4 regions of the Aminivibrio sp. genome follow, and region 4 is predicted to be linked to each of the others. Evidence: riboswitches for the same ligand, from Rfam matches in the RefSeq annotation. Region 4 holds a riboswitch; each other region holds the start of a gene.
What was found. A riboswitch is a leader RNA that binds a small molecule or an ion and turns the genes downstream of it on or off. The one in region 4 is predicted to bind molybdenum cofactor.
Positions count from the first base shown of each region.

Region 1: it holds a riboswitch for molybdenum cofactor, as region 4 does, so the genes downstream of both, JMJ95_RS10375 (substrate-binding domain-containing protein) here and JMJ95_RS11690 (ABC transporter permease) in region 4, are expected to answer to the same signal.
Region 2: it holds a riboswitch for molybdenum cofactor, as region 4 does, so the genes downstream of both, JMJ95_RS11180 (molybdopterin-dependent aldehyde oxidoreductase) here and JMJ95_RS11690 (ABC transporter permease) in region 4, are expected to answer to the same signal.
Region 3: it holds a riboswitch for molybdenum cofactor, as region 4 does, so the genes downstream of both, JMJ95_RS12900 (response regulator) here and JMJ95_RS11690 (ABC transporter permease) in region 4, are expected to answer to the same signal.

Region 1 covers NZ_JAESIH010000061.1:25,115-27,288, forward strand. Annotated here, with positions in the region: gene JMJ95_RS10370 (Hsp20/alpha crystallin family protein) at 1-93, shown strand, start outside; gene JMJ95_RS10375 (substrate-binding domain-containing protein) at 149-973, opposite strand; molybdenum cofactor riboswitch at 1,078-1,197, opposite strand.
Region 2 covers NZ_JAESIH010000064.1:45,268-47,441, forward strand. Annotated here, with positions in the region: gene JMJ95_RS11180 (molybdopterin-dependent aldehyde oxidoreductase) at 1-913, opposite strand, end outside; molybdenum cofactor riboswitch at 1,129-1,247, opposite strand; gene gspG (type II secretion system major pseudopilin GspG) at 1,323-1,754, opposite strand; gene JMJ95_RS11190 (type II secretion system F family protein) at 1,787-2,174, opposite strand, start outside.
Region 3 covers NZ_JAESIH010000076.1:13,047-15,220, forward strand. Annotated here, with positions in the region: gene JMJ95_RS12895 (TRAP transporter small permease subunit) at 1-122, opposite strand, end outside; gene JMJ95_RS12900 (response regulator) at 246-977, opposite strand; molybdenum cofactor riboswitch at 997-1,111, opposite strand; gene thiS (sulfur carrier protein ThiS) at 1,240-1,437, opposite strand; partial or broken gene JMJ95_RS12910 (aldehyde ferredoxin oxidoreductase C-terminal domain-containing protein) at 1,434-2,174, opposite strand, start outside.
Region 4 covers NZ_JAESIH010000068.1:2,952-5,125, forward strand. Annotated here, with positions in the region: gene JMJ95_RS11685 (energy-coupling factor ABC transporter ATP-binding protein) at 1-581, opposite strand, end outside; gene JMJ95_RS11690 (ABC transporter permease) at 578-1,273, opposite strand; molybdenum cofactor riboswitch at 1,329-1,447, opposite strand; gene JMJ95_RS11695 (isochorismatase family protein) at 1,707-2,174, shown strand, end outside.

The DNA of each region.
Region 1 (2,174 bases), on a different contig from region 4:
GCGACGTTCAAAAACGGGGTGCTTACCGTGGAAGTCGCTGAAAAGGTCCAGGCCGAGAAGATGAAGAAAGTGGCCATCGAGGAAAAAGCATAGAAAGCTGGAGTCTGAAGAGAGGGGAGCGCCGGGAATTCCGTCGCTCCCCTGTTTTTTACCTTACGGCGTTCGGGAAGAAGAGCTGCTTTCCGAGTAGCTGGAAGTCGGCAATGGCCTTCTGGGTTGACGGGGACACCATCCAGTCAATGAAGGTCACGGCAAGGTCGTACCGAATGTTCTCCCACTTGGCAGGGTTGACGGCGATGACGCTGTACTGGTTTTTCAGAGATTCGTCACCCTCGACGATGATCACCAGTCCCCCCTGTTCCTTCCGGGAATCCTCGTACTTGATGAAGGTCCCCCTGTCGGTGAGGCAGTAGCTCTTTCGCTCATCGGCGATCATGAGGGTTTCAAGCATTCCCTGGCCTGTCTGGATGTACCATTTCTCCTTGTCGGGTTCCGGGATCCCCGCGTTTTTCCAGAGGGTAAGTTCCGCCACGTGGGTTCCCGACTTGTCGGCCCGGCTGGCGAAGGGCGCTGCGGAGGCGGCGATTTTCCTCAGGGCGTCGGCGGCGGCCATTCCCTTGACCCCCGCGGGATCGGAAGCAGGCCCCACCACGATGAAGTCGTTGTACATCACCTGGCGGCGGTTGACGCCCCACCCGTCGGCGACGAACTTCTTCTCCAGCTCGGGGGCATGGACCAGAAGAACGTCCACGTCACCGTTCCTGCCGTACTCGAGGGCCTTGCCCGTGCCCACGGAAACCCACTGGAGCTCGATGTTCTTCTCCCGAAGCAGCAGGGGGGCCAGATAATCGAGAAGCCCCGTGTTGTCCGTGCTGGTGGTGGTGGCCATCCGGAGAACCTCGGCGCCGGAGGCAACTCCTCCCAGGACTAAAACGAACAGACAAACAAACAGAACCGACCGCAGTTTTCTCATTTTCACTTTTCTTTCCTCCTCGTATGTTTATGTTGTGTGCAGAAACGCGAAACGCCGGAATCAAAAAAGCCGTTCCCCGCCCGTACACGGCAGGGAACGGCTCCGGGGAGTCCGTTGAATCTCCTTGCCGAACACGGGAGGCCCGCCTGTTTCCGGACGGACCCTGACGGCCCGCCGCCGTGGGAAATTCCTGTAGGAAGACGGGCTCGGAGATAAGTCTATTCTTTTGATTTTATGATACCACGGAAGGGCCTGTTTTGTTACCTCACCCGGCGGATTTTCGAAATTTCTGTTCATTTTCCCCTGGCTGTTCCTGAAAAATCCGAAAACTTCCGGGCTGAAACGGCGGGGTTCCGTCCGGCCGTCGCCGGACAGGATGATACGGACCGCTTCCTCGTGGGGCAGCGAATCCTTGCAGACCCTCCGGGACCGCAGGCATCGTACCCGTCCGACAGGACCGCCACCTGCCCCTCCCAGGGGATTTTCGTCCCCCGCAAGGTCGAGGGAGTATCCGTTGCCGTCCCATTTTTCATGGCGGGTCATGCAGATGCGCCCGGCCGCGGCAAGCCGTTCCGCTCCCCCGATGAGCTCCGCTCCCGTGCCCGAAACGATCTCCATGACGCTCGAGGTGTTTCTCCAGATCTTTCTGCCTCTCCGGGGGCTCCCGGTTACATCGGCGAGATTGTGTCCTGTATGGCCGGAGCCTCTTCGGTAAGGGTGGGGATGTACTGGGTGAAGCGGCTGAACACCATCGCGGACAGTATTATCCCGAATGAGGAGCGCTCCCCTGCCGGCCAATGGAAGAGCATGGCTCTCTCGCCACAGAAAGGAATGACTGCATGCCGGGCTCCCTGTGAAACAGCGCCTTGGTTGCTGTGGAGGGGGGCACCGCCGCCGGGGGAATGACGATGCTTCTCCGAAAGCTCCCTTCCCGGGATGGGAGCTGCCGGGAAAAAGCCCTTCCTGTCCACGAGGAAGCCGTCCCCTGCGCCGAAAACCTTTCGGGAAAGAACCTTTTTCCCTCACGTGAGCCGTGCTCACGTCAATGCCGAAGACGCCGCGGAGCTTTCCGGAAGGAGCGATCACCGGGGCCGTTACGCTCACGATAAGCTCCCCGGTGATCATGTCCCTGTAGGGCGATGTGATGACGGTGCTCTCCTTTTCAGGGTTTCCTTAGGTCACCTGACTCATGTTGACGTGT
Region 2 (2,174 bases), on a different contig from region 4:
CCAGATCGAGTTTCACCTTCTCGGCAGCGGCGGCGGCGTTCTTGTAGTTGTCGGCGCAGACGATGGCTACGGCGTCGCCGTACTGGAAAATCTTCTCGTCGCATAGGATGGGACGGTCCCATCCGTCGCCCTTGTTCGTGGGGAAGGTGATGAGGCCGGTAATCCTGTTTTTCCCCCTGATGTCCTTGTGGGTGACGATCTTGTAGACGCCGGGCATCTTCTCCGCCTCGGATGTGTCGATACCCTTTATGTTGGCGTGGGAAACCTTCGCCTGGACGAGGGCCGCGTGGAGGGTTTTCTTCGGCATCTTGAGGATCAGGTCCGCGCCGTAGTCCAGGGTCCCGGTAACCTTGGCGACGGCGGTGGGACGGGGGTACTTGCTGCCCCAGATCCGCCCGTCCTCCGGAAGGACGAAATCGAGCTCCTTCTCGTCCATCTCTCCCCGGAGCACCTTAGCGGCATCCATGACGGCGTCGACGATGGGCTTGTACCCGGTGCACCGGCAGGCGTTCCTGTTGGCCTGGAACCAGTCCCGGACTTCTTCCCGGTTCGGGTTGGGGTTTGTGTCGAGAAGGGCCTTGGCGGAGACGATGAATCCCGGAGTGCAGAAGCCGCACTGGGCGGCGCCGTGCCTGATCCAGGCCTTCTGGATGGGGTGGAGCTTCCCGGGGGCGCCGATGCCCTCGATGGTGGTGATGTCGGCTCTTTCAGGAAGCCTGGACATTTTGTACACGCAGGAACGGGTATACTTGCCGTCGATGATCACGCCGCAGGAGCCGCAATGCCCCTGGCCGCATCCGATCTTGGTCCCGGTCAGCCCGAGCTGTTCCCTGAGCACTGAGGCAAGGGTGCTGTCATCCTCCACTATGATGTTCCGTTCAACACCGTTGACAAAAAAGACTTTCTGAATCATCCTGTTCCCAGCTCCTTCCGTTCATCGGCAGGGGGCAGGGCGGCAGAGTTCCGGACCTGTGCGCGGCCATGCGACGGGGACCGAAACCGCCGCCCCTTTCCTATTCACAATACCCTTCGCGCAGGGATCTCCGCATGATTTCCGCTGTACCAATCCCTCCCTTCATCGTGTGCTGAAAAAAAAGCCGTCCTCCAGACATGAGGACGGCTTCGCCGTTTGCAAGAAAGCGTCCTCCTTGCCAAAGGGGAGGCGCGCCTGTTTCCGGGCGCACCCTAACGGTCGCTGTCCGTGGGGTTTATCCTTTAGGGCAGGCGACTCGGAGGAAAAGATCGATATTCTCAGAAAGAAATTTCAAAAAAACACTAACTAGTCTGACCCATTTTATACCAGGAAGAGTCTCCGGACAAGCCTATTCCCAGTTGGTTATGTCCTTCCCCGGGCCGTCCCCTCCCTCTTCACCGTCGGCACCCAGGGAGAACAGGTCGTATTCTCCGTGGTCGCCGGGACACCGGTAGACGAAGGGGCTTCCCCAGGGGTCCACCGGGAGCTTCCGCAGGTAGCCTCCCTCCCGGTACTTCCTCGGCTCGGGAGGAATGGAGGGTTTCGTCACCAGGGCTTCCAGCCCCTGGGCCGTGGAGGGATACAAACTGCTGTCGAGCCGGTACATCTCCAGGGCCTGCTCGATCTCCCGGATCTGCACAGCCGCCGCGGTTCTCTTGGCATCCTCGCCCCGGCCAACCACCCTGGGCACCACGAGGGCCGCCAGCAGGCCGAGGATAACCACTACCACGAGCACTTCCACCAGCGTAAAGCCTATCCGTTTCCGCTGCCTTTTCCTCATTGCGCAACCTCCGTTTCAGTTCTGCCCGCCCGTCACCCCGCGAGACTGGACAGGTCAAATATGGGTAAGAGGACGGCGATGACGACGAAGCCCACCGCCAGTCCGAGGAACAGCACCAGGAGGGGTTCGGCGAGGGTGGCGGCCTTTTCCATGCCGTCCCGGGCCTCTTCCCAGTTCATCTCCGCCACCTGGCCGATGGCGCCGGGCAGGTCGCCGCCCTGTTCGCCGATCCTGATGATGTACACCGTCTCCTCGGGGAAGGTGCCAAGCCGCTCCAGGGCCCGGTCGAACCGGAACCCCTCCTTCACGAGCCGGGCGGCCTCCACCCACCGCTCCGGCCGTGAGTCCATGGAGGAAGCCATGCTGAGGGCCTGCACCAGGGGGATCCCGGCGGAGAGCAGGGTCTTCAGGTGGGACATC
Region 3 (2,174 bases), on a different contig from region 4:
AGGGACACTTCAAAAGTCCAGATGGGGGTTTCGTTGTAAATATACGACTTCAGGGAGCTGTAGACGATGCCGACGATGAGCGGCAGAATCAGAAGTGACACGAGCTTTCCAAATCGCTGCATGGGCCGTCCTCCTTGCTGGATTGTTTCTCCTGAATTTTCAGCCGGCGGAGCCGTCCTGTGAACGGCGGAAAAATACCTCGGAATGCCGACAGAGTTCCAGTATAAAGACACGAAAGGTATCGTTCAATTATTCGATAATTTTGCGTGGTTTTGCTTCCTTTTGACAACGGGCCCCGTGGCAAAATACAACTTCTGGGGTCGCCCCACCGTGGTCAGTTCGAAATCCACTGCTACCTCCTCCCGCCGGACGAGAAGTTCCAGGTACCTGCGGGCGCTGGAGCGGGAAATGCCGAGCATCCGGCCTGCATCCGCCGCCGAAAGAGGTTTTCTCGATTCCTGGAGCAGTTTCCCCAGCCGGATGAGCAGGGTCTCCTGGAATCCCTTGGGAGCGCCCTCCGGAGCTCCGGAAAGCCGCTTCCTGAAACCGAGAAGGCGGTCGAGGTCCTCCTGCCGCCATGGCATATCCCTTCCCACCAGGCCGTGGTAATACTCGCTGTAGGCCGCCAGGGCCCTGGTGAGGCGCTCCCATTCGAAAGGCTTGATCAGGTAGTCGAAGGCTCCCGAACAGATGGCACCCCGGACGGTATCGGGTGATTTTTCCGACGAAAGGATGATGAAATCCACCCTCGGGAATTCCGCCCGCATGCGCCGGAACCCCTCCAGCCCGTTGAACCCGGGAAGGGCGATATCGAGAAGCACGAGATTTACCGTCGTTTTGGAAAGAAGCGGAGCGATCTCCTCCCCCTTTTCTGCGAAACCGGCAAAGGAATATCCCTGTCCTTCAAGAACCACATTCCGGTACAGGGTGCGAAGCATGGGATCAGGTTCCGCAATCAGCACTGGGAGCGAATACACCTTCCAACCTCCTTCACACAGGACATGGAACCGTCTTCCTTTCCCAAAGGAGGCGCCGCCGTTTCCCGCGGTACCCTGCCGGCCTTCCTCCATGGCCCCGCCGAAGGAGAAAAGGCTCGGAAGAAAATATAGAAAGTATTATACAGGATAACCCCGTTTGTCAAAATACCTGAAGAATAGCCCCGCTCTTCACGAAAAGAGCGGGGATTTCTTTCCAAAACTCGGAGGAGGACGATCCTGTGTCCCGGAACGGAAGTCCCGGTCAGCCCCCGCTGATCATGTGGATTGCCTGTACTTCCGCGCCGTCGGGTATACGGACGGAGGCAAACTCCTCCCTCTTGTGGGGAGTCCCGTTCACCCACACGGCAATCATGGGGAAAGTAAAGTTCCGCTCATCCAGCAGGTCCCGGATGGTCATGCCTTCCCTCCAGGGGAACTGCTCGCCGTTGACCCTGATCATGCCTTTTCCGCGGACCTCCAGTAGGGGTCGAGGACTTCAAGCACTTCGGGGCTGTCCAGCCCCAGGCGCTCCACCGTCTCCCTGGTCGGGACGCCGTTCCTGTCCCAGCCCCTCCGGGCATACACCGCGTCCACCAGCTTCTCCCATTCGCCCCGACGGTATTCCTGCAGCCGGGAGATCTTTTCCTCCGCCGTCAGTCCGTCTCCGGAGATGCCGGCCTCTTCGAGCTTCTTGTCGTAGTAGTCTTTCCGCACGTTCCATTCGTCCGGGAAGACGGGGCCCAGGGCACGGTCGGGGATGGTGTGTTCTTTCCGGGTTCCCTTGCCCATGCGGTAGTTGAAGATCCGCTCGTAGTTGTAGACCCGCTCGGACTGGAGAATCATGTCCTCCCTGCTCAGCGGTTTCCCCGTGACGGCTTCGTAGATGTCAAGGTAGTTCTGGACGTGTTCGGGCACTTTGGCCGCTTCGATGCCTTTGTACCGGATGCGGTTGTCTTCCGGCTCCACGTCGTTCCACGGCAGCTTGCAGACTCCGACCAGGGAGAACCAGAGGCGGAAGTTGGGAAAGTAGAACAGGGCCTCGGCCTTGTCTTCAAAGGTGGGGATCTGGTTGTTCACCATGTCCATGAAGATGACCCACGCTTCGTCGTGCTGGGGGCCCTTGAGGGTGAGGAAGTACCCTCCCCACTGGGCGACGGATTCCTGGCACCGGTACTGGGAGACTTCGAGCCCCTGTCC
Region 4 (2,174 bases):
CCCCATTTCTCCCATGCTTCCCTGATCACCCGGGCCATGAGAAGGGCGTTTTCTTCGTCCACGTGGGCGGTGGGCTCGTCGAGGAGGAGCACTTTCGTCCGCAGGACGAGGCGGGATGCGAGGGCCACTCTCCGCGATTCTCCTCCCGAGAGCCTGAACCATTCTCTTTTGCCGAAGTCCGGGGACAGGCCGACCATTTCGAGGGCTTCGGCAACCCGGTCGGCGAGGCGATCCGTGTCTCCCCGGGCCCGAAGTCCGTAGGCCACGTTCTCGAAGACGGACCGCCGGAGGAGGTAAGGTTCCTGGAGGAGGAGGGTTACTTCCCGGCGGAGTTCCCTTTCCCGTTCTTCCGTTGAGTTTCCCAGGAAGCGGATGGTGCCGGCCGCCGGTTTCAGGAGGAAGGCGAGGGCCTTCAGGAGGGTGCTCTTGCCGCTGCCGTTGTGCCCGGCGAAGGCGGTGGGGCCGTCGGACGGGATGTCCAGCCGGTCGATGCGCAGCACGGGGTCTTCACCGTAGGAACACACGAGGTCTTGGATCTCGTAGAGAGGCAGCGTTCGGGATGTTTGGGCTTGCCTGGTCATGATGCCGTCCTCCTGCGGAGGGCCGCAAGAGACCAGTTGAGGACGAAGGAGAGGACAAGAAGCAGGACGCCGAGAGCGATGCCGGTGGAGAATTCTCCCTTGCCTGTTTCCAGTGTGATGGCGGTGGTGATGGTGCGGGTGTGCCACTTTATGTTGCCGCCGAGCATCATGGAGACGCCCACTTCGGCGGTGACCCTTCCGTAGGCGGTGACGGCGGCGAGGAGGATCTGGTGTCTGCTCTCCCAGAGGGTGGAGAGGGCGAGGCGCTTTCCTCGGGCCCCCAGAGTGAGGAGGGTAAGGCGAAGTCGGTCATCAACGCTTTCCACGGCGGATGCCGTAAGGGCGACCACGATCGGAAGGGCAAGGATGGTTTGGCCGATGGCCATGCCGGGGATGGTGAAGAGAAGCCCGTAGCCGCCGAGGGGCCCCCGGTTGGAAATGAAGGCATAGACGAAGAGTCCCACCACTACGGTGGGGAGGGAAAGGAGGGTGTCCACGGTGATCCGGAGGATTTTGCGCCCCGGGAAGGAGAAGTAGCCGAGGATGAAGCCCGAAGGAACCCCTATGGCCAAGGTAACGGCAATGGACAAACAGGAAAGCTTGAGGGTTGTGCTCACTGCCGTCCATACTTCCTCGTTCATGGTGAAGATGAGGCCGAGCCCCTGGATGAAGCCTTCCGAAAGGTAGTTCACGGAATTCCTCCTTTTCAATAAAAAAATGCCTCTCCCCATACCGCAGGAAAGGCACGCTTTGCGTCCTTCCCTCCTTGCCGTGCGGGAGGCGCTTCCGTTTCCGGGAGCACCCTGTCGGCCATGAATCCGTAGGCTGCCGCCTGTAGGTTTCATGGCTCGGAGGGACCGTCCGCGGGATATTGTACCCTGCCCCTTTCCTGAAGGCAACCGGAAGGAGCGGCCTAAATCCGCAGGCAGCGGGGAGTGTCACCAGTGCTCGCTTGGGCCGCCGGTGCAGATTGTCGTCCTTGACAACTGCACCTGAAACCGACATCCGTGTCGGTTTCTCTCCCCCGGGCGCTGTGCCCGGCGACACTCCTTCTGCCTGAAAAATTTGCGGATTTAGGGCGGTCATAGGGTACAATAACCGGAGAATACGTGCGGAGGTGGATACATGATTCCTTTCAGACTGAGGCGGGAGACCGCCTGCATGGTGATGGTGGACGTTCAGGAGCGGCTTCTTCCCGCCATTTCCGGAGCGGAGGAGATCCGCCGGAATACGGTGAAGCTGGCGACGGCAGCGAGAGTGCTTTCCGTTCCCTTCGTGTACACGGAACAGTACCCCAGGGGGCTCGGCCCCACCGATGGGGAGATCCTGGCGGCCTTGCCTGAGGGCGCCCCCCGCATGGAAAAGACGACGTTTTCCTGCTGCGACGAGGCCGCTTTTGAAGAGCTTCTTCAGGGAACGGGCCGCTCTGTGCCGGTGATATTCGGCATCGAGACCCACATCTGCATCCTTGCTACCGTTCTCGACCTCCTTGAGAAGGGCCGGAAGGTGGTGCTCGCCTCGGATGCCTGCGGGAGCAGGGACCCTCTGAAGGCCGAGCGGGCCCTCTCGGCCATGGTGTCGTCCGGTGCCCTG